4 regions of the Pseudogracilibacillus sp. SO30301A genome follow, and region 2 is predicted to be linked to each of the others. Evidence: riboswitches for the same ligand, from Rfam matches in the RefSeq annotation. Region 2 holds a riboswitch; each other region holds the start of a gene.
The links. Region 2 has a riboswitch for cobalamin ahead of SPD89_RS08225 (hypothetical protein). Riboswitches for the same ligand answer to the same signal wherever they lie in the genome.
Positions count from the first base shown of each region.

Region 1: linked by a shared signal. The riboswitch ahead of SPD89_RS00410 (DUF4430 domain-containing protein) and the one ahead of SPD89_RS08225 (hypothetical protein) in region 2 are both predicted to bind cobalamin.
Region 3: linked by a shared signal. The riboswitch ahead of SPD89_RS04255 (InlB B-repeat-containing protein) and the one ahead of SPD89_RS08225 (hypothetical protein) in region 2 are both predicted to bind cobalamin.
Region 4: linked by a shared signal. The riboswitch ahead of SPD89_RS02375 (ribonucleoside-diphosphate reductase subunit alpha) and the one ahead of SPD89_RS08225 (hypothetical protein) in region 2 are both predicted to bind cobalamin.

Region 1 is NZ_JAXHDD010000001.1:75,611-81,077, reverse strand. Features, by position in the region: gene ccsA (cytochrome c biogenesis protein CcsA) at 1-727, shown strand, start outside; gene SPD89_RS00420 (response regulator transcription factor) at 812-1,528, shown strand; gene SPD89_RS00415 (ATP-binding protein) at 1,528-3,288, shown strand; cobalamin riboswitch at 3,298-3,485, shown strand; gene SPD89_RS00410 (DUF4430 domain-containing protein) at 3,734-4,153, shown strand; gene SPD89_RS00405 (ECF transporter S component) at 4,158-4,673, shown strand; gene SPD89_RS00400 (helix-turn-helix domain-containing protein) at 4,821-5,467, shown strand, end outside.
Region 2 is NZ_JAXHDD010000012.1:24,033-29,499, reverse strand. Features, by position in the region: gene eno (phosphopyruvate hydratase) at 1-1,286, shown strand, start outside; gene SPD89_RS08230 (SDR family oxidoreductase) at 1,562-2,206, shown strand; cobalamin riboswitch at 2,521-2,718, shown strand; gene SPD89_RS08225 (hypothetical protein) at 2,845-3,117, shown strand; gene ku (non-homologous end joining protein Ku) at 3,168-3,998, opposite strand; gene ligD (DNA ligase D) at 4,097-5,467, shown strand, end outside.
Region 3 is NZ_JAXHDD010000005.1:7,684-13,150, reverse strand. Features, by position in the region: gene SPD89_RS04255 (InlB B-repeat-containing protein) at 1-1,899, opposite strand, end outside; cobalamin riboswitch at 2,115-2,305, opposite strand; gene SPD89_RS04250 (murein hydrolase activator EnvC family protein) at 2,494-3,612, opposite strand; gene SPD89_RS04245 (C40 family peptidase) at 4,051-5,361, opposite strand.
Region 4 is NZ_JAXHDD010000002.1:119,268-124,734, forward strand. Features, by position in the region: gene SPD89_RS02360 (hypothetical protein) at 1-199, shown strand, start outside; gene gdhA (NADP-specific glutamate dehydrogenase) at 345-1,673, opposite strand; gene SPD89_RS02370 (LysR family transcriptional regulator) at 1,916-2,821, shown strand; cobalamin riboswitch at 2,885-3,077, shown strand; partial or broken gene SPD89_RS02375 (ribonucleoside-diphosphate reductase subunit alpha) at 3,220-4,794, shown strand; partial or broken gene SPD89_RS02380 (ribonucleoside-diphosphate reductase subunit alpha) at 5,376-5,467, shown strand, end outside.

The sequences.
Region 1 (5,467 bases), on a different contig from region 2:
ATCTGTTTTTAGTAAGAAAACATTTGGACTAGAGTTCATATTATTTACATTAATACTAATGCTTGGTTTCGTTGCTTCTTCAGTAACTTTTAACTTTTTAGACTATCATGCTGAAATTCAGTATGAGGAACCGAATTACGAAAAGTTCAAGGATGAAACTCGTGTAAATATAAAACCTGAAGAAATTGCAGTATATAATAAACCTGCAATTGTTGGACCTAAACATGGTGTTATGCTAACAGAGGATAAGATGAAACCTATTATCCATATTCCAGAATGGATGAAAGGAAAGGATGCGGCAACAAAATTAAATACGGTCATTTGGTCTATTCTATCCGGTACAATAATTTATGGTATAATTCGTCTTGTCATTCGAAAAAGAATTGGGGCTTGGGTTCAACCATTTTTGAAAAATGTGAGACCTAACCTCGTTGACGAAATCATGTACCGCTCGGTGGCGATCGGGTTTCCGCTATTCACGTTAGGGGGGCTTATCTTCGCCGCAATATGGGCGCAAATTGCTTGGGACAGATTTTGGGGATGGGATCCTAAAGAAGTATGGGCGTTAATTACATGGTTCTTTTATGCTGCTTTCTTGCATTTACGCCTGTCGCGAGGATGGCACGGAGAGAAATCTGCTTGGCTTGCGGTCATAGGATTCGCCATTATTATGTTCAATATTATTGTAGTTAACCTAGTGCTTGCAGGATTGCACTCTTATGCATAGCCTGAGAGAGTAACTAAAATTTATACATTTTAACTATATTCGTTTATACTAGAGTTAGATGGGTAAAAGAGGAGGCTGCTTCTTATGGATGATAATAAAACAGTGTTAGTTGTTGATGATGAAGAAAGAATTAGAAGATTAATTCGCATGTATTTAGAACGAGATAATTTTATTGTTGAAGAAGCTGAGAATGGTAGAGAAGCGTTAGATCTAGCACTTGAAAATAATTATGATGTCATTCTTTTAGATATAATGATGCCTGAAATGGATGGTATTGAAGTTTGTAAAGAATTAAGAAAAGAAAAGATGACTCCTGTAATTATGTTAACTGCAAAAGGAGAAGAATCAAATCGTGTACAAGGGTTTGAAGTGGGTGCAGATGATTATATTGTTAAACCATTTAGTCCTAGAGAAGTAGTATTACGCGTGAAAGCAGTTTTACGTAGGACGAGTAGTTCTAATCTTCAAGATGACTCTAGTTCTTCTAATAATTTAATCGTATTTCCACACTTAACGATTGATCTTGATGCATATAGAGTGACTTCAAACGATCAGGAAATACAGCTTACACCAAAAGAGTATGAGCTACTTGTATTCTTAGCGCAATCACCTGATAAAGTATACAAACGTGAAGATCTTTTAAAAGAAGTTTGGCAATATGAATTTTTTGGCGACTTAAGAACTGTCGATACACATGTAAAACGATTACGTGAGAAACTAACAAATGTTTCGAAAGAAGCCGCTAAAATGATTGTTACGGTGTGGGGTATCGGGTATAAATTAGAGGTTGAGAATAAATAATGTTTTGGCGTAGTGTAGTAGGTAAACTAGCAATAACTATTTTATTGCTAGTTTCTTTTGTATTATTTATCCTCACCATTTTATTGTTAGAGTTTTTTGAAGGATTTCACGTACAGGAAGCGGAAAAAGCACTAGTTCAATCCGCATCAAAAATTTCGCTGGTAGTAGAAGAACATGATGAAAAGTCTCTGATTCGAGAAATGGTCGAAAGTGTAAAGGATCCGACTAGTAGAGTTATCATTTATTTTGAAGATGGAGAAATATGGGCTTCAAATACGACGAATAATCATTTGTTAAATTTGGATGCGATTTCCCCTGAAAATAATCCTGATTTAAAGCAAGTAGTAGAGGAACATAGAACATATAACGAGAAAATGACTGTTTTAGAAGACGAAGCTGAAATAATGGTAATCGGTATACCGATCGATAAAAAAGGCGGAGCTATATTCGTTTTTCAATCATTGGACGTTATTAATCAAACAAAAGCGGAAACGACTAAAATTATTTTTGTCGCCGCTGCAATTGCGATTGTATTGACGACAATTTTTGCATTTTTCCTTTCAACAAGAATTACCGCTCCGCTCATTCGTATGAGAGAAGCAGCTATTGATTTGGCTAAAGGTCAGTTTAATACGAAAGTCCCAGTTGTAACCCATGATGAGATAGGTGAACTGGCGATTGCATTCAACCGAATGGGAAAACAGTTGAACTTTCATATTGACGCTTTAAGGCATGAGAAAGAGCAACTTTCAAGTATTGTAAATTCTATGGCTGATGGAGTGATCACATTAACAAGGGAAGGAAGAATTATTGTTATTAATCCACCCGCCAAAAAATTTATCGAGGATTGGAATTTTGAAAATAATATTTTAACGACGGATGAATCTGAAAATCAGCTTCCACACGAGGTTAAATCAATATTACAAAAGGTAATTAAAGAAGAAAAAGAAGTTTTACAGGAGTTGAATCTCCAAGGGAGAGATTGGGTGATGATCATGACTCCTCTCTATGATAAATCGTATATTCGTGGTGCAGTTGCAGTAATAAGGGATATGACGGAAGAACGTCAAATTGATAAATTAAGAAAAGACTTTATTTCTAATGTTTCTCACGAGCTTCGCACACCAATTGCACTATTGCAAGGATATAGTGAGGCAATTGTTGATGATATCGCTGAGTCAAAGGAAGAAAAAAATGAGTTAGCTAAAATAATTCATGAAGAATCTCTTCGGATGGGGCGGCTCGTAAATGAGTTGTTAGATATTGGTCGGATGGAAGCGGGACATATAGAATTAAATTTAGAAACTATCGATGCTGAACAGTTTACCAGTCGAATTTACAAAAAGTTTATTGGTATGGCGGAAGAATATAATATTGAATTACGTTTGACAAAAGAGATCGAAAAGAATATGATTACAATTGACCAAGATCGAATTGAGCAAGTTTGTACCAACTTAATCGACAATGCACTTGGTCATACGAAGCCGGGAGGGTATGTACATATCCTCGTACGTTCTCAAGACCAACATTTTTATGTTGAAGTTGAAGATAATGGTTCTGGAATTCCTGAAGAAGATCTTTCATTTATATTTGAAAGATTTTATAAAGCAGATAAATCACGAACACGTAATGACAAGAAAAAAGGTACTGGACTAGGACTTGCGATTGCCAAACATATTGTATCTGCGCATAAAGGAATCATTTCAGTTAAAAGTAAGGTGAATGAAGGAACAACATTTAGTTTTAAAATTCCACAGTAATAATGATAAAATTTGATAGGAGACTTTGGTGTGTATACATATCGTATACTTAAATGGGAATCTAGTGAAAATCTAGAACTGTCCTCGCAACTGTAAGTAATGACGAACTAGGCGTAAAACCACTGTACATGTACGGGAAGGTGCCTAAAGTAGGATGAATTACAAGTCAGTAGACCTGCCAAATTCTTCAAATTTCATTGAAGCTTCGGGGGTAAGGCATCAATCTATATTCATTATTTACATGCAAACCCTCTTGGTGTTTGCATTTTTTATTTTTCAGAGGTTATTTTCAACGATAGGTCTTGTCACAACTTCCATAAATTGTCCAATAGTTGTAACTTGTCTACATTTCGTAGTATTTAAATTTTCACTACTGCACAGTATCCTTCTACTACAAAGTAGATACCAAAATTTACAACACTTTTATGATAAGGAGAATGAAATGATGAAAAAATGGATGTTATCTTTATTTACTATTTTCTCAGCGCTTATATTGGCTGTTGGATGTTCTAATGATCCAGCAACACCTACTCAAGAGGAATCAACAGAAGCGACTCCAGAAACAACAGAAGTACAAGAAGAAGTTATTACAGTAACCATTTCCAAAGATGAAGGGGAAGAAGTACTGTCAGAAAAAGAAATAGCAATTGAAGAAAATGATATCTTAATGGATGTTATGAAAGAAAATTATGATATTGAAGAAGATAATGGATTTATTACTTCCATTGATGGGGTTGCTCCAGAAGAAGGAGAAGAGAAAGCATGGATGTATTTTGTGAATGATGAAATGGCAATGGTTGGTGCAGCAGAATATGAATTAAAAGCTGGATACAAAATAGTTTTCGATTTACAAGCATGGGAATAATAGTTTGAACACGTATAAATTAACCTTATTAGCTATTTTTGCTGCACTCGGCATAGTGGGTCGTGCTGTTGTAGTTTTTATACCAAATGTTCAACCAGTCACAGCACTAATTATTATCTGTGGAATATTACTTGGTCCCGTTTCGGCTCTATTGTTGTCGTTAATTGTAACGTTCCTTTCGAATATGCTGTTAGGAATGGGAATCTGGACAGTATGGCAAATTGTCACTTGGGGATTAATTGGTATTATTTGCGGATTACTTGGAAAGGTATTTAAAAAAATACATACTGTCGTTATCGTATTAATTGGGATAATTAGTGGCTACTTCTATGGATTTATTATTTCACTAACGACCTACCAGGTTACAGGGAAGTTTTGGCCATATTATATTTTAGGATTACCGTTTGATACATACCATGCAATTGGAAATGCAGTTTTTATTATCTTATTATATCCGATAATAACTCATCTTTTAAGAAAATATGCAAATGATCGCTTTTGTATTCAACAACAAATTTAATGAATACTATATATAAATGATTAACCCGAATAATGGATTATGCTTACAAAGTCCTTATTTGGGATTTTTTTATTATAAAGAACAGTTATTTATTTCAGATTAGCCATTCTTATAGTAGAATTGAATTAGAAAAGGGGTGCTTAGTTATTGTTTCAACATGTATTATTAACTTGTCAAAATAAAATGCAAAAAGAGCGTTCAATTTCAGCAGTATATTATTTACTGCAAGGAAAACAATCTATTCAAACGATTCAAGATGCTCAGTTATTTAGGCTAACCGAATATTTTGGTGTTTATAAGAATCTTACTAAACGTCGTTTTTTTATGTTTGTAAATAAACTTGTGGAACAAAAGCTACTTCAACCCTCAAGAAATACAAATTTTTATTACATAACAGACAAAGGGAAAAAAAGATTTGCTCAATCTGCAAATAACCTGGCGTATTTGTCCGGTTTTCGTTTTCGACAATTTGATCAAACTTTCTTTTGTAGGTTGTTATTATTAATTCAAGTATTAACAAATAGCAAAAAGAGAAATTTTACTTACATACCTATTATCGAAAATATAGATATCGAAAATTGGGTAAAAATATATTATCAACATGTAAAAGAAGATATTGATAACTATTTAAATAGATTATATGATGAGCTTACGACTATATTGAAACAACTACCTTTAAACCATCCATCTATATTTTTGGATCAAATTACTAGTTATCATATCGTTGGTCTTACAGAGACTCAAACTGCTAAGAAACTACAAATGAATGAAGAAGATATCCACCTTATCACTAC
Region 2 (5,467 bases):
TGCCTTATATTACAGATGTTTATGCAAGAGAAGTACTCGACTCTCGTGGTAACCCAACTATAGAAGTCGAAATTTCAACTGAATCAGGTGCATTTGGAGTTGCTTTAGTTCCAAGTGGAGCGTCAACAGGAGAATATGAAGCTGTTGAACTAAGAGATGGTGATAAAGATCGCTACTTAGGTAAAGGTGTTTTAAAAGCAGTTGAAAATGTTAATGAAAAAATTGCTCCAGAACTGCTTGGGCTTGATGTAACTCGTCAAAATATCATCGATGCGATTATGATTGAGCTTGATGATACAGAGAATAAAAGTAACTTAGGAGCAAATGCTATTTTAGGCGTTTCCATGGCAGCAGCCCATGCAGCAGCATCACACTTAAATATCCCTCTGTATAATTATTTAGGTGGATTTAATGCAAATGTTCTACCTGTACCGATGATGAATATTTTAAATGGTGGAGAACATGCAGATAATAATGTGGATATCCAGGAATTCATGATCATGCCGGTTGCAGCACCTTCGTTTAAAGAAGCTGTGCGTATTGGAGCTGAAATTTTTCATGCACTTAAAAAAGTCTTGCAAGATAAAGGGCTTAATACAGCCGTAGGTGATGAGGGTGGATTTGCACCTAACTTGTCCTCCAATGAAGAAGCATTACAAACAATTGCAGAAGCGATTGAAGCAGCAGGATATAAAGTAGGAGAAGAAGTTCAACTTGCAATGGACGTTGCTTCATCTGAATTTTACGAAGATGGAAAATATAATTTAAAAGGTGAAGGTGTTGTTCGTACTTCCGAAGAAATGGTCGATTGGTATGAAGAATTAATTGAAAAATACCCGATTATTTCAATTGAAGATGGACTCGATGAGAATGACTGGGAAGGTCATAAACTACTTACAGAACGGATTGGTACACGTGTGCAATTAGTTGGAGATGATCTTTTCGTAACAAACACAGAAAAACTTGTACAAGGCATTGAACAAGGTGTTGGAAACTCTATTTTAATCAAAGTGAATCAAATCGGTACGTTAACTGAAACGTTTGAAGCGATTGAAATGGCAAAACGTGCTGGTTACACTGCTGTTATCTCTCATCGCTCAGGAGAAACAGAAGATGCAACGATCGCAGACATTGCTGTTGCAACAAATGCAGGACAAATAAAAACTGGTGCACCATCACGAACAGACCGTGTGGCAAAATATAATCAACTAATCCGGATTGAAGATGAACTTGCAGGAATTGGTGAATATGCTGGATTAGAAGCTTTTTATAATTTGAAAAAATAACAAGGTTTATTGAAAAATCATCAGTGTGATAGAACGCTGATGATTTTTTTATTGGGATAATTGTTCCCTTCCGTGGTTAAATCGCGAAATGCGTGGCTACTGCTTTCCCCCGTGGTTATTACATGTTTTACGTGGTTAAATTACAAACTTCGTGGTTAATTTTGCTTTGCCGTGGTTAAATCGTGAACTCCGTGGTTAAAAAACAATTCATTTAAAATAATCTTCAAACTCCATTACAATGTACATAAACACTCGTTTAAGAAAGGGGTATGAAAGTGAACGTATTGGTAGTAGGTGCAAACGGACAAATTGGAAAACAGCTCATCGACTTATTAAAAGAGAGTGACCATACACCTGTAGCAATGGTGCGAAAAGAAGAGCAGGCAAACACTTTTCAACAAGCAGGAGTAGAAGCTGTAGTAGCAGATTTAGAAGGTAGCGTTGAGAAAATAGCAAAAGCTGCTGACGGCTGTGATGCCGTCTTATTTACTGCAGGGTCAGGTGGTCATACTGGAGCAGATAAAACTTTATTAGTAGATCTCGACGGTGCGGTAAAGACGATCGAGGCTACTAAGCAAGCTGGGATCAAGAGATTTATTATGGTAAGTGCATTTCAGGCAAATAACCGAGAATATTGGAATGAAAAAATCCGTCATTATTATGTCGCTAAACATTATGCTGATAAAGAATTGTTAAGAAGTGGATTAACGTACACGATTCTGCGACCAGGTGGACTAACGAATGATCCAGGCACTGGAAAAGTGTTGATAGGTGAAAACTTATCCGGAAGGGGAAAAATTTCAAGAGCTGATGTTGCTAAAATAGTTTTTTCCTGTTTGGATAATGAAAAAACGTTCAACCGTTCATTTGATGTAGTAGAAGGGGAAGAAGCTATCGAGAATGCTTTAGAGAGATTATAGAGGATGTTCAAAAAGTCCGGTAAAAATGGCACTGCGAATTTCGCACGAATGCTTGCTTTTCCGCTCCTTGAAAAAGGAAAGCACTTTTTCTGCGTGCTAGAAGCGTTTCCTTGGAAAAGAAGATCACTTTTTCTGTGTGCCAGATCTTTGCTCATGTATTTAAAAGCATACATTCCGCTGACGGGAGCTGCGCCGCCTCGAACTTCTTGGTCCTTTTTATCCTTTTCATTCATTGCGGCGTCTGTAAAGACATGGGAGTTTTGAACACGCACTTATAGTAATAAAAAAACTTAATGATATAATGAAGATATAAACTGAATATAGGAGAAATAGGTGTAATAAAGAAATTATCTTTATTGCTTAAAAGGGAAACCGGTGAAAATCCGGTGCTGTCCCGCAACTGTGTATAGGAGCAATTCGAAATAATCCACTGTTTTCATGATTATGAAGACGGGAAGGATCGAAAAGCGATGATTATGAGCCAGGAGACCTGCCTATTTGATCTCGTACATCAGTTCCTACGGAGGATAGGAGGTGTTGGTAGAAAAGCGCGGTGATTTTTAAATAAAGACACCGAGGCTTATTTTGATTTGGATCATACACTTACGAACAACCTTCTTTTATAGGGAGGTTGTTTTTTGTGGAAGAAGACTATGGAGGTGTTCAAACTGTACGGAACAGTCAATTACTTCATCGAGCGATTGCAGACAACAATAATGAATAGGCTTGTTGCAGAAAAGAGTCTTTCACTAGAAGAAGGGTATACAAAATTTAAAAATGATATCCAGAAATTAGATGAAGCGAAAGAAGTAAAAGAGGCTTATTTAGTAAATTTAAACAAAGCATATGAAATCGTAAATGAACGTGTAGGTGGTCGCCAAGAAGATGATCTATTAGGAATGCGTATTTAGATTAGAAAGTGGGGGGATGTCCTAAAATCAAAAGGACACCCCCTTTACTGTTATTTTGCAGTTTTTTTCGCTGTTGTCGTTTTTTTCTTCGGTTTTGTTTTTTCTTTTTTTGCTTTATCTAATGATGCTTGGAGTGCATCCATTAAGTTTGTCACATTGTCTGGCTTCCTCTCGGTCTTACCGGTAACTGTGGCAGTTTTGTCGGTTTTCTTATTTTCGATTGTCTCAAGTAGTGAAGTACGGTATTCATCTGTATATTTTTCAGGATCAAAAACAGTTGTCAGTTGGTCGATTAATAATTTTGCGGTATCAAGCTCTTTTTTCACTATTTCTACCTTTTCCGGTACATTAGGTACATCCTTGATGTTTCTTACTTCATCTGGATAATGAATCGTTTCCACAACAAGTATGTTTTCATAAAATCGAATGACTGCAAGCTGTTCTTTAGAACGAATCATCATCTTAGCTACCCCTATTTTCCCCGTTTCTTCTAAAGCTGTACGTAATAGAGAATAAGCTTTTGAACCACCATCCCCAGGTGATAAATAGTAACTTTTTTCGAAATAAATTGGATCAATTTCTTCTAGTTTAACGAAATCGAGAATTTCTACAGCTTTATCACCTTGTTCTTTTTTTAATGCATTTAAATCTTCTTCATCTAACATAACGAATTTGTCTTTCGTAATTTCATACGCTTTAACGATTTCTTCTTCTTCTACTTTCCGATCGCAAACCGGGCATACTTTTTGATACTTAATAGGTGTTTGACATTCTTTGTGAAGTTGTCTTAATTTCACATCTTTATTTTCTGTGGCAGCATGCATTTTTACAGGAATATTGACTAGTCCAAAACTTATGGTTCCTTTCCACATGGTATGCATGAAAAGACGCCTCCTTTTCAATGTAGTTTGTGTATGCTTTTGCATTTTTATCCTTTAAAAAGCACAACTTATTAAGAAGGAACGGAGGAGTGAAAAAAATGGAATTAATGCAACCTATCCAAACAGCAAAAATAATCCCAAAAAAAGATTGGATTTATGAAGTGAAATATGATGGTTTCCGTGCGTCTCTATTGTGGAGCGAAAATAATATTCAAATTATTAGCAGGAATAATATAGATTTAACTGAAAATTTTCCTGAGGTTTTAGCTTATTGTAAGAAAATTGAGCCGGTACTTACTAAAAATTTACCTATTCAATTAGACGGCGAATTAGTAGTGTTAAATAATGCGTATCAAGCTAATTTTTCAGCTATACAAAAACGTGGTCGACTAAAATTAAAAGAGAAAATCGCCAAACTTTCTATCGAGCGACCGGCAACATTTATTGCTTTTGATCTATTGCAACAAGGTCAAAAAGATTACCGTCAAACGTCCTTAAAAGAAAGAAAAAAAATGTTAGTAAATTTATTTAAAAAGCTAAAAGAAAAAGAGAATATGCCCCTTCAAATGATTAAATCATATGAAGACTATGAAGAGGTTTCTACCATTGTTTTTTACCATAAAGGTGAGGGCATTGTAGCGAAACAAAGCTCAAGTTTATATGTACGTGGGAAAGCACACGATGATTGGTTAAAAGAAAAAAACTGGCGAAAGATATATGTTTTTCTAACAGCATATGATGTAAAAAATGATTATTTTCAAACCGGTATTTATCATCATGCAACAACGATGACTATTGGAAAATGTAAACATGGTCTAAGTGCAGAAGAAATGACGTCATTAAAAAAAATATTTATGTCAAACGGTGAAAAAGAGAAACAAATGATCAGATTACCTCCAGCAATATGTGCTTCCATCAATACATTAGATTTACATGCAAATGAATTGCGAGAGCCCGAGTTTGCTGAACTACTTCCAACATTAGCACCGGAAGATTGTACGAAAGAAAGGTTGGAATTGGATTTAGCGATGCTACCTGAAAAAGTAAATATATCAAACGAGGATAAAATCTTTTGGCCAAAAAAACGTCTCACAAAAGGTAACTTACTTGTATATATACGAGAAATTTATCCATATATTATTCCGTACGTACAAAACCGAGCTCTTACTGTTATTCGCTGTCCAGATGGAATAGAGGAAAAATCTTTTTTTCAAAAAAACTTACCTAGTTATGCACCTGATTATATTGATTATTTGGAAGAAGAGGATAAACGGATTCAAATTTGTAACCAATTAGAGTCGCTTATATGGTTTGCAAATCATAGTGCAATCGAATATCATGTCCCATTTCAAACGATTGATAGCATGTATCCAAATGAAATTGTATTTGATTTAGATCCACCCAGCAGAGAAAAGTTTGTGCTCGCAATCAAAGCGGCGAAAATGATCAAACAATTGTTAGATGGACTA
Region 3 (5,467 bases), on a different contig from region 2:
TAGTTTTTCCTCTAACTCTAGCAGTTTGTTACTATTGGAAACAAGTTCCTGTTCTTTATTCGTTAATTGATTGTAAGCATCTCGCGCTTCTTCCACTTTCTCTATATCTTCTAAAGTTAATTCATTAACTGACGGTAATTGAGCAATCATTTCTTCAACTGCAAGAACTGCCTCTTCATCAACATCCGTTAATTCTTTCCATTTTGCATAGAATGTCTTGTCCCCATAATTACCAGTGGAAATACTTGTTACCTTTTCTCCTTCAAATGAAGGATTATCATACCATCCTTCAAATGTATGACCTGACTTTTCTATATCTTCTGCACCAGGAAGTATTATTTCTTCTTCAACTGTATAGGTTTTTGCTATATTTTCATTCACAAATTTACCATCATTTAATTCATAAGTAATATTGTATGGAATTGCCTCGTATTGCGCATAAAGCGAAATATCACGATCTGGCATAGATAATTTTTCACCAGAAGTATAAATTGTACCGCTTCCATCGGCTTTACTATTCCAATTTACAAATTGTCTACCCTCAATCGGTTCTCCTTCTGAAATAGTAATAATTTCATAAGGATGAACCGTAAATTGTTTGTCTAATTCCTCCGTTATTTCATACTTGATCTGTACGTCTCGGGATTTCATTTCAGTATGTAGTATCCCACCGTGTCTTGGCATCATATCGGTCATATCATATAATGGATTCTTGCTTTTTATAAAACGGTCATACGCAATTAACCCGTATAGGGATTGATCCGTAGCCATTGCATTTACACCATAGCCGGATTCCCCTCCATCGAATCCTGTTGTTACGTGTTTGAATCCGCCTACCCCTCGTTCGGAACCACTTCCATCAGCCCAAAACGTTAAAAGAGCATCGATCATATTGTTTGTTTTCACGCCGTCCTGAATCGATCCGTCGCCTTTATGAAAACTAACATTTTTATTTATTGCGTTTAAATCTAAATTATCTGTTAGAGGGTCAATACCTAAAGCGGTTAAGGCAACAATGATCTGCACCGTACTTTCAGCGTTTACATTCCCAAAAGCTTTAAAAGCTCCATTGTCAGCTTGGATTTCAGATAAGGTATAAATTCCTCTTTCAACTGCTTTTTCAAATTCTTCATATGTAGTTTCTGCATCAGTTTTATTATATTTTTCTGGATTTTTATAATAAGGTGCCAATGCTTGTAATGCCATTGCTGTGATGTCCGGGTCTGGTATGGTACCCATCAACGCCCATCCACCAGTCGTTCCATCTGCTTGCTTAATCTCGAGATTTAAAATATAATCAATCATTTTTCCATATGTGTTGGCATCACTCATCTTATACGGATAAAAATCATAGTTTCCTGTATTCATTGCAATAACTTCCCATATCGGTCCATTTATCCCTTGGCGATAGGAAAATCTGTGGGATGCAGATAATTTATCAATGAAATCATAACCTGAAACATTCGTAATATCGTAATCTAATGCTGATAATGCTAAAATTAATCGTGACCATTCTGTTGATTTATTTCGATCTAAATTTCCTTGCTTTAATGTAACATAATCTTCAATTCGTTTTATATAGTTGTTAAAATAATCATCAGGTATATGAGAAACATAGTCATAACCGGTATATTTACCTCGTAATAAATTCATCACGGACCATTCCCCTGATATTGTACCCATGCTTGGTTCTTGAACTGTTTCAAGCGTATACCTTGCCGAAGCATTAATATAAAATCCAATATCCGGAGTTTCATCTTCCCATATACGTACTCCATAATCGTAGGAATGATCATTTGGGTCATGGGCTACCGCCCCTACATGATGTGGCATAAAACTAAAGATAAAACTAAAAATAGTTAACGTAGATATAAAACGCACTAAAAAACCTTTTGACATTTAAGTATCCCCTTCCTTTTTTTGTAAATGGTGTACCAACAATCACTAAAATCCCCCCATTTGGAAAAATTTATCACCAAAAAACTCTTACCTCAAGTAAAGAGATAAGAGCATAAATATGTATGTGGAATATACAAGTATTAAACTCTCTGAAACTAAGTTTTATATATTGTGTAGAATTCCAATTATGCAAACCCTTTAACCTGGAAGGTATTATGTGCATCATCGCTTTGGCAAGTCTCCTGACTTATGGATCATTGCTTATCTTTTACCTTCCCAGTGTAGTACCAGTGGTATCGTTAAAGACAGCTTCCCCATTTACAGTGGCCGGTCCGTTCAGGATTTTCACCTGATTCCTTTTTAATTTTTTTCGTATCACAAAAAAACCAAAACATAATCTATTAAATTATTTATTACTATAACACTAAGTATAGACTAGAAAATGTTGCGTGACAATACGCTCATCGCATAATGTAGATATTCTAGTATGTAAGGCGAATTTTTGAAAGTTAACAATAAAAGAACATTATGTAATTTTATGTCCAATAAAAAAAGATTTGTTCCATTAAAATAAGAACAAATCCCTTAACTTTTCTAATTTAAATATCCCACAGGATTTTGGAGCGAGCCATTCACATGGACTTCAAAATGAAGATGGATTCCAGTAGAATTTCCTGTAGCTCCCATAATTCCAAGCTGATCTCCTTTAGAAACTTTCTGACCAGATTTTACATTAATCGACGCCATATGACCGTATAATGTTTTTAGCCCATTTCCGTGATTAATAATTACTGTATTACCATAACCATTCATTGTACCAGCTGTTTCAACCGTTCCACTTTCAGCCGCAAATATTGGCGGGCTAGTACTACGGTCAGTTCGCGCAATATCGATTCCTTTATGCATTTTACCCCAACGCTGACCCATATGGCTGGAAATGTATCCGCCTTGTGTAGGCCAACCTAAAGTTCCTGTACCCATTGCCTCAGGAGTAACACTTTCGGAAACAGGAATTGCATCTTGAGCGTGAATTTTATTTTCTAAAGCAAATAATTCCTCATCTTTAAATTCTAGTTTTTGAACTAATTCATTTAATTCATCCTTTTTTACTTCTAGTTCTTCCTTCATCTGGATTGCTTGTTCTTTCTGTTCTGTAACTAATTTTTCAATTTCCAATAACTCTTCTTCTAGTTTTTCTAACTCTTTTAGTTTCATCTCTACTTCTCTCTTATCTTTTTCTTGTTCTTCTATTAAGTCGGCGTCAGAATCTGTAATGGTTGTCACTGCATTAAGTCTGCTGATGAAATCAGTAAAATCTTCCGCACCAAAAAGTACCTCTAAATATGTAGTATTGCCGCCATTTTTCTGATAGGATTTGGCTCGTTCTTTAAGAAGAGTAAATCTTTCTTCAATTTTATCTTCTATTATTTTTATTTGTTCTTTTTCAGAATCTATCTCGTCTTTTACTTCTTGGATTGCTTTTGTATTTTCTTCTAACGTCTGATTCAGTTCTTTAATTTCTTTATTTTTTGATTCTATTTCTACTAAAACTTTTGCGACTTCTTCTTCAGCTTCCGTCAAATCTGCTTTAATTTCTTTTCTCTCTTCCTTAATTTCAGATAAATCTTTTTCTGCAAATGATGTTAACGGTACAATAGTAAAGCTATAAGTAAACATCACGAGTACTCCTAGTAAGACTATTACTTTCTTCAAGACTTTTCCGCTCCCTCATTTGTATAACTTTATCTATGTCTAGTAACTTCTCTATTTAATTGTTTCACGAATCAAATTATAACAGTTTAAGATAACAGAGAGGTTTTAATAAAATTACATTTATATCACAAAATATGTTTAATTATTACAAAATAGGTAACAAAAATCGATAAAATAATTATCATATCCCGTTTACTAACCACCTTTTATGGTGGGTCAAAACTTGAGCACACTCTCAGAATCTATTAGAACTGCTCGTCACGGTAAATTAAATGTTTTCAAAAGGAATATGAGCCCTAAGAAATTACCTGTTTCACAAATAAATTGAAAGACATGTTCGTCTATAGTGCTGGTTGTTTAAATTATGCCTAATCTTCATTCTACGCATTAAAAAACGCATCGCTAGTTTTGACTAACGATGCGTTAATATTCTTTAAGTTATTTAACTCTTCTAACGATACCATCAAAATTGTTTTTCCAGTATCCACTGTTCATATCAGCAATTGCAACACCTGTACTATTTTGAGCACCTAGGAATTTACCACCACCGAGGTATATTCCAACATGACCGCCACCTCTAAATATTACTAGGTCACCTGGTTTTGCCTGACTGTACGGAACTCCTGTACCCACACTTGCCATTGCACTTGCTGTTCTTGGTAAGTTTACACCTTCTTGTTTATAAGCCCAATGTACAAAACCTGAACAATCAAATCCACCTGGGCTTGTACCTCCCCAAACATAAGGAGTACCAATTACTGAACGTCCGGCTGCAATAGCAGATCCACCTCCACCGGTATATGCTACTTTTGGTTGGCTAGTTTTAGAACCGGATGAACCTCCGTCACTATTACCGCTATTGCTTGTACTATTATTACTTGTACTATTATTACTTGTACTATTATTATTTGTACCGGTATTGCTTGTACCATTATTGCTTGTACTATTATTGCTTGCGCTATTATTACTTGTGCTATTATCACTAGTAACAACGTTATGACCAGTCTCATCTGAATTTTCTGTAGCAGATGCCACTTCTTGTGTAACTGGTGCAACCATGCTAGCACGAATTTCCGCTTCTAGATTCGCTAACTCGCTACTTTCGGATTCCAACTTGGCTTTATCTTTTTTAAGCTTTTCTTCTTTTTCTTTTAGTTTTGTCTTGGCTGCTTCTTCTTGTTCTTTTTGCGCTTCAATTGTTTCGTGCTGTTCTTCTAATTGTGCAGCAAGTTCTTCTTGCTCTTTAAGCTTTTCCTCTACGGCTTTTTTATCTTGTTCATTTTCTTCTAATAAATCCATATCAGCCTTCGTTATGGTCGTAACTGCAGAAATGCGACTAACAAAGTCACTAAATCCTTCTGAACCAAGAACAACTTCCATATAATCTATTTGTCCGCCATTTTCCTGATAAGAAGCGATTCTATTTTTTAGAATCTCATTTCTTTGTTCAATTTTTTCATTTAATTCATCAATTTCATTGTCTAAATTAGTAATCTGCTCTTCTGTTTTATCAATTTGTTTTTGATTTTCTTCTAAAGCATATTGTAATTTTGAAATCTCCTCGTTAATTTCTTTGATTTCATATAAAATATCTGCAATTTTTGATTCCGCTTTGGAAAGTTGTGATTTTACTTCTTGTTGTTTATTCTGAACGCTTTGTAATGTTTCAGCATGAACTTGCTGACTAAAAAATGCACCACTTAAAGTAACAACTGCAACTGCTCCAATTGCAACTACCTTTTTCTTCAAAATTATTCCCCGCTTCCCTTATGACCGTTCTTTTTTTAAGTACGTAATAAATAATCGAAATATGTTAGGTCATAAATTATTAATGTATATTATGTAATCTATTAAT
Region 4 (5,467 bases), on a different contig from region 2:
GCTCCTTCAGGATATGGAGAAATCTCCAGAAATGGCTTCTAAACTGGTGAATCAGGGAGTTATTCAAGTGAAGCTTTTAGCAATTTTTATGCTTTTCAGGAATAGTATTGAAAAAATGAAAAAAGCGAATAATAATGCATACAGTAATGTCGAACCAATCTTTAAATATTTTGTGAAGTCACATAATCAAATAAATTAAAAATGTAGAGGCTGGGACATAACGAAAACGCTATATTTCCTAAGTGGTTTATTTACATCTACTATAATATCTAGTTTATCCTTGATTTAAATAATTTTGTCCCAGCCTCCAATATACGTAGTGAAAAGTCTTTAGGTTGTACTTCTTAAATTACACCTTGTTCAATCATCGTATCGGCAACTTTTGTAAACCCGGCAATATTTGCACCAACGACTAAGTTACCAGGTTGATCATATTTTCGTGCTGCTCTTGTACAATTACGATAAATATTCTTCATAATATGTTGTAGTTCTTCATCAACTTGTTCAAAAGTCCAGCTTAATCGTGCACTGTTTTGTGCCATTTCCAGAGAAGAACATGCGACTCCGCCTGCGTTTACTGCCTGAGCGGGACCAAATAGAACTCCGTTATCTATGAAGGCGTCAATCGCTTCAATCGTACAAGGCATATTTGCTCCTTCTGCAACAACTTTCACACCGTTAGTTATGAGCATGTTTGCAGCGTCTCCGTCAATTTCATTTTGTGTAGCACAAGGCAAAGCAATATCACATGGGACAGACCAAATTTTAGAACAATCATCAAAATATTCTGCTTCAGGATGGGATTTAATATATTCTTTAATCCGAGCTCCTTCTGAAAATTTGATCCGTTTGATTGTCTGTAAACTTAATCCATTTTTATCGTAAACATAACCATTAGAATCACTACATGCTACAACTTTTGCTCCTAATTTAATAGCTTTTTCCATTGCGTATATAGCCACATTACCGGATCCTGAAGTAATTACTGTCATGTTTTTCATGTTCATTCGGCGGTCTTTTAACATTTCATCTACAAAATAAATCGTTCCGTACCCTGTTGCTTCTGTTCGCCCTAGACTACCACCATAATTTAGCCCTTTACCTGTTAAGACACCGGCATGATAAGCCCCTTGTAGACGCTTATATTGACCAAACATATAACCGACCTCACGTCTTCCAACACCTATGTCACCAGCGGGAACATCTGTATCTGGCCCAATATGCTTGTAAAGCTCTGTCATAAAGCTTTGACAAAAACGCATAATTTCATTATCGGATTTTCCTTTAGGATCAAAATCAGCTCCACCTTTTCCTCCGCCGATTGCTTGGCCTGTTAAGGAGTTTTTAAAGATCTGTGTTAATGCTAAAAATTTCATAACACTTAAATTAACAGTTGGATGAAAACGAATTCCACCTTTGTAAGGTCCAATTGCACTGTTAAATTGCACGCGATAGCCTCGATTAACTTGAACATTACCATCATCATCAATCCAAGGAACACGGAATATAATTACTCTTTCAGGTTCGATAAGACGCTCTAAAATGTTATAATCTTTGTATGTGCGATTTTTCACAAAGACGGGTACAAGAGAATCAAAAAGTATTTTTGTTGCTTGTAAAAATTCCTTTTCATGAGGGTCACGAGCTTTTACTTTTTCGTAAACATGATTCATATAGTCAATAACAGCTTGTTCCTCTTTCGTTGAATTTTCTTTTGTGCTTAACAATATGTTCGCCTCCTTTTCTAGCTGATATAATTCCTTTTACAATCTATTATTAAACAAAAGGAGTTAGCTTATAAGTTTTTACATAAGTATCCATATTTATATTGTAACAGAAGATAATCAATCTAAACAATATTAATTATAGATATAACTAATGCTTTTATGCGATAATAGTATTGGAGGTGATTGTTTTGGAGTTAAGACAGATCAAATATTTTATGGAAGTTGCGAAAAGAGAACATGTTACAGAGGCTGCAAATAAACTTCATGTAGCTCAATCAGCAGTTAGTAGACAAATATTTAATTTAGAAGAAGAGCTTGGGGTCGATCTGTTTATACGTGAAGGAAGAACAGTTCGCCTTACCAGAATTGGAAAAATTTTTCTAGAACATATGGAACGAGCCGTTAATGTGATTGATGACGCGAAGCAGGTTGTTGAAGAATATATTGATCCTCATAAAGGAACGATACACATCGGATTTTCTGCAAGTTTAGCATCTTATATCCTTCCAACCGCTATTTATCATTTTAGAAAAGAATACCCTGATGTAAAGTTTGAGCTTTATCAAGATTCTTACAATGAATTAATCGAGGGCGTTGTCAAAGGTGATATAAATATTGCAATCGTCGGTCCACTGCCTAATGACAAAGAAAAGATTCATAGCAGTGTACTGTTTACCGAAGATATAGTTGCTTTAATTCCTTCAAATCATCCACTCGCTAACAGATCTTCACTCAAGTTAATCGAATTAAGAGATGAATCGTTTGTATTATTTCCTGAAGGGTTTGTTTTAAGAGAAGTTATTATGGAAGGTTGTATTCAAAGAGGTTTTCGTCCAAAAGTTTCTTTTGAAGGAAAAGATATTGATTCTATAAAAGGTTTGGTATCAGCGGGTCTTGGGGTAACATTAATACCAGAAGTAACTATTGTCGATTGTTTGCCTCGAGCAACGGTAAAAATCCCTGTTATTGAACCAAGTTTAAAACGTTCAGTTGGAGCAATCATACCTAAAGAAAGAGAATTATTACCAACGGAAAAGTTATTTTATGAGTTTATTAAAGAGTTTTTTACGAGACTAGAATTGTATCAAAATTAGTTGCTATAGAAATTGATTTATGCTAGTATATTCAATATATAGTTATAAAATTAAAATTTAATACAATATATAGTTAAAAAGGTGACACATTCGTGTTTAAAAGGGAATCCAGTGTGAAACTGGAACTGCCCCCGCAACTGTAAATGTGTCGAATAAGAAGTGCCACTATACCATTTTATATGTTTGTAAAAGGTATGGGAAGGATCTTATTCGAATACGCATGAGTCAGGAGACCTGCCTTTCTTAACTTAAGTTTCATTTCTCCGGGGTGAGGGATAGGGAAGCGGCACGAAAGTTATTATGGATTATTTTTTTCGTTTAAATCCTTTTGTCTCTTTATGCCGTTCATCCTTTATCTCGGGTGAACGGTTTTTTATTTGAAAAAGGAGGAAAATAGGATGGCTGTGATGAGCAAAGAAGTAAATCTTTCTAAATTGATTGAAGATGCGCAGGAAGGTTTACAATTACGAATTGAGGAATATAAAGAAAAGACATCCAGACAAATTAATGAGAGTTCTAGTTTTGAGGAAATAACGGATCTATTAATAAAAAATGCGTTAGAAAATATCGATGAGGCAAATCCCGAATGGACTTTCTTTGCTAGCCGAATATACTTACAACAACTTTATCAAAAAGCGGCCAATAACCGTAAAAACACCGTTGAAGAAAAATACGGTGATTTCTATCAGCTTATTAAATTATTAACGGATAAAGGAATCTATACAACTGCACTACTAGAAAAATATACAAAAGAAGAGATCGATTATTTTAATAAACATATTGATCCGGCAAAAGATAATTTATTTCACTATCTAGCAATTTATACTTTCGCTACACGCTATTTAGCAACAGATCATGATAAAAATATATACGAGCTTCCTCAGGAACGCTGGATGATTATTGCGATGCACCTGATGCAAGATGAAGAAAAATCAGCGCGAAAGCAACTAGTTCTAGAGGCATATTGGGCATTAAGTAATTTATATATGACCGTTGCCACTCCAACAATGAATAATGCTGGTAAAACACACGGTCAATTATCAAGTTGTTTTATAGATACGGTCGATGATAGTTTACAGTCAATTTATGATGTGAACACAGATGTTGCTCAGTTATCGAAAAACGGTGGCGGAATTGGTGTATATATGGGGAAAGTTCGAGCTCGTGGCAGTAGCATTAAAGGGTTTAAAGGAATGTCAAGTGGGGTTGTTCCATGGATTAGACAACTTAACAATACTGCCGTTAGTGTAGACCAGTTAGGAACCCGAAAAGGAGCGATTGCGATTTACCTTGATGTCTGGCATGCAGATATCGAATCTTTCCTAGATTTGAAATTAAATAACGGTGATGAACGGATGCGGGCTCATGATATTTTTCCTGGTGTTTGTTTACCGGATTATTTTATGGAACAAGTTGAAAAAAGAGGCGATTGGTATTTGTTAGACCCACATGAAGTAAAACAAGTGATGGGTTATGCGTTAGAAGATTTCTATGATGAAGAAAAAGGTGCCGGCTCCTGGCGTGAAAAATATGAAGAGTGTATACGAAATGAGCAATTAACGAAAAGAAAAGTCCCTGCAATTGAAATAATGAAGCGAATTATGGTTTCCCAGCTTGAAACAGGAACACCATTTATGTTTTACCGTGATGAAGTGAATCGTCGAAATAACAATAATCATGCAGGAATTATTTATTGTTCTAATTTATGTACAGAAATCACACAAAATCAGTCACCGACACAGTTTTTAGAAGAATATATAGAAAATGAAGATGTGATCGTGAAAAAATATAAGACTGGTGATTATGTCGTTTGTAATCTAAGCTCAATTAATCTTGGACGTGCTGTACCAAATAATGCTTTGGAAAGACTGATTCCAATCCAAGTAAGAATGCTAGATAACGTTATTGATATAAATACATTGCCTATTAAACAGGCAGAGTTAACCAACCAGAAATATAGAGCCGTTAACTTACCAGCGGCCTAGTGGAGTAATCCGCTAAGGAAAACCTTGCTAAACGGGGAAACTCTTTCTATTAAAGTGCGTGTTCTTCAAAAAGGAGGATAAAAAGGACCAAGAAGTTCGAGGCGGCGCAGCTCCCGTCAGCGAAGTGTATGATTTAGATACATCAGCGGCGGGCGGAGAAACAAGCATTCGTGCGAAATTCGCAGTGTCATTTTTACCAGACTTTTTGAACATCCTCTTAAAGACAATCCCGTGCTAAAATTCTCTTGCTGCTTTACTATTACGGTAGAAGAGGTGATTAATATCCATATTCAATCAATCTATCGTATTTTAAACGTAATTACAGGAAAGTCTTATATCAGAAAAAACAACCAATATAAGCAATAAGAGAATAAATGCCTAACGACTATCCCATAGTGGCCGTGAAATTCGGCATCAGGAGTAGGGCCAAGTGGTGGGTGAAAACCCCTTAAATCGAAACGCAAGGAATCCATATGTTAAATGGATTATGATATAGTCTCAACTTCTATGGTGACATAGAGATGCCTTTTATAGGCTGGTGGGAAGTAGCGAATCCCATTGAAGAAATATGTGGTTTAGGTACGTTTGGTTGGCATCATTTACTAGCATTAAAAGGTATCGAATGGGAATCGGAAGAAGCACTAGCATTCACAGATGAGTT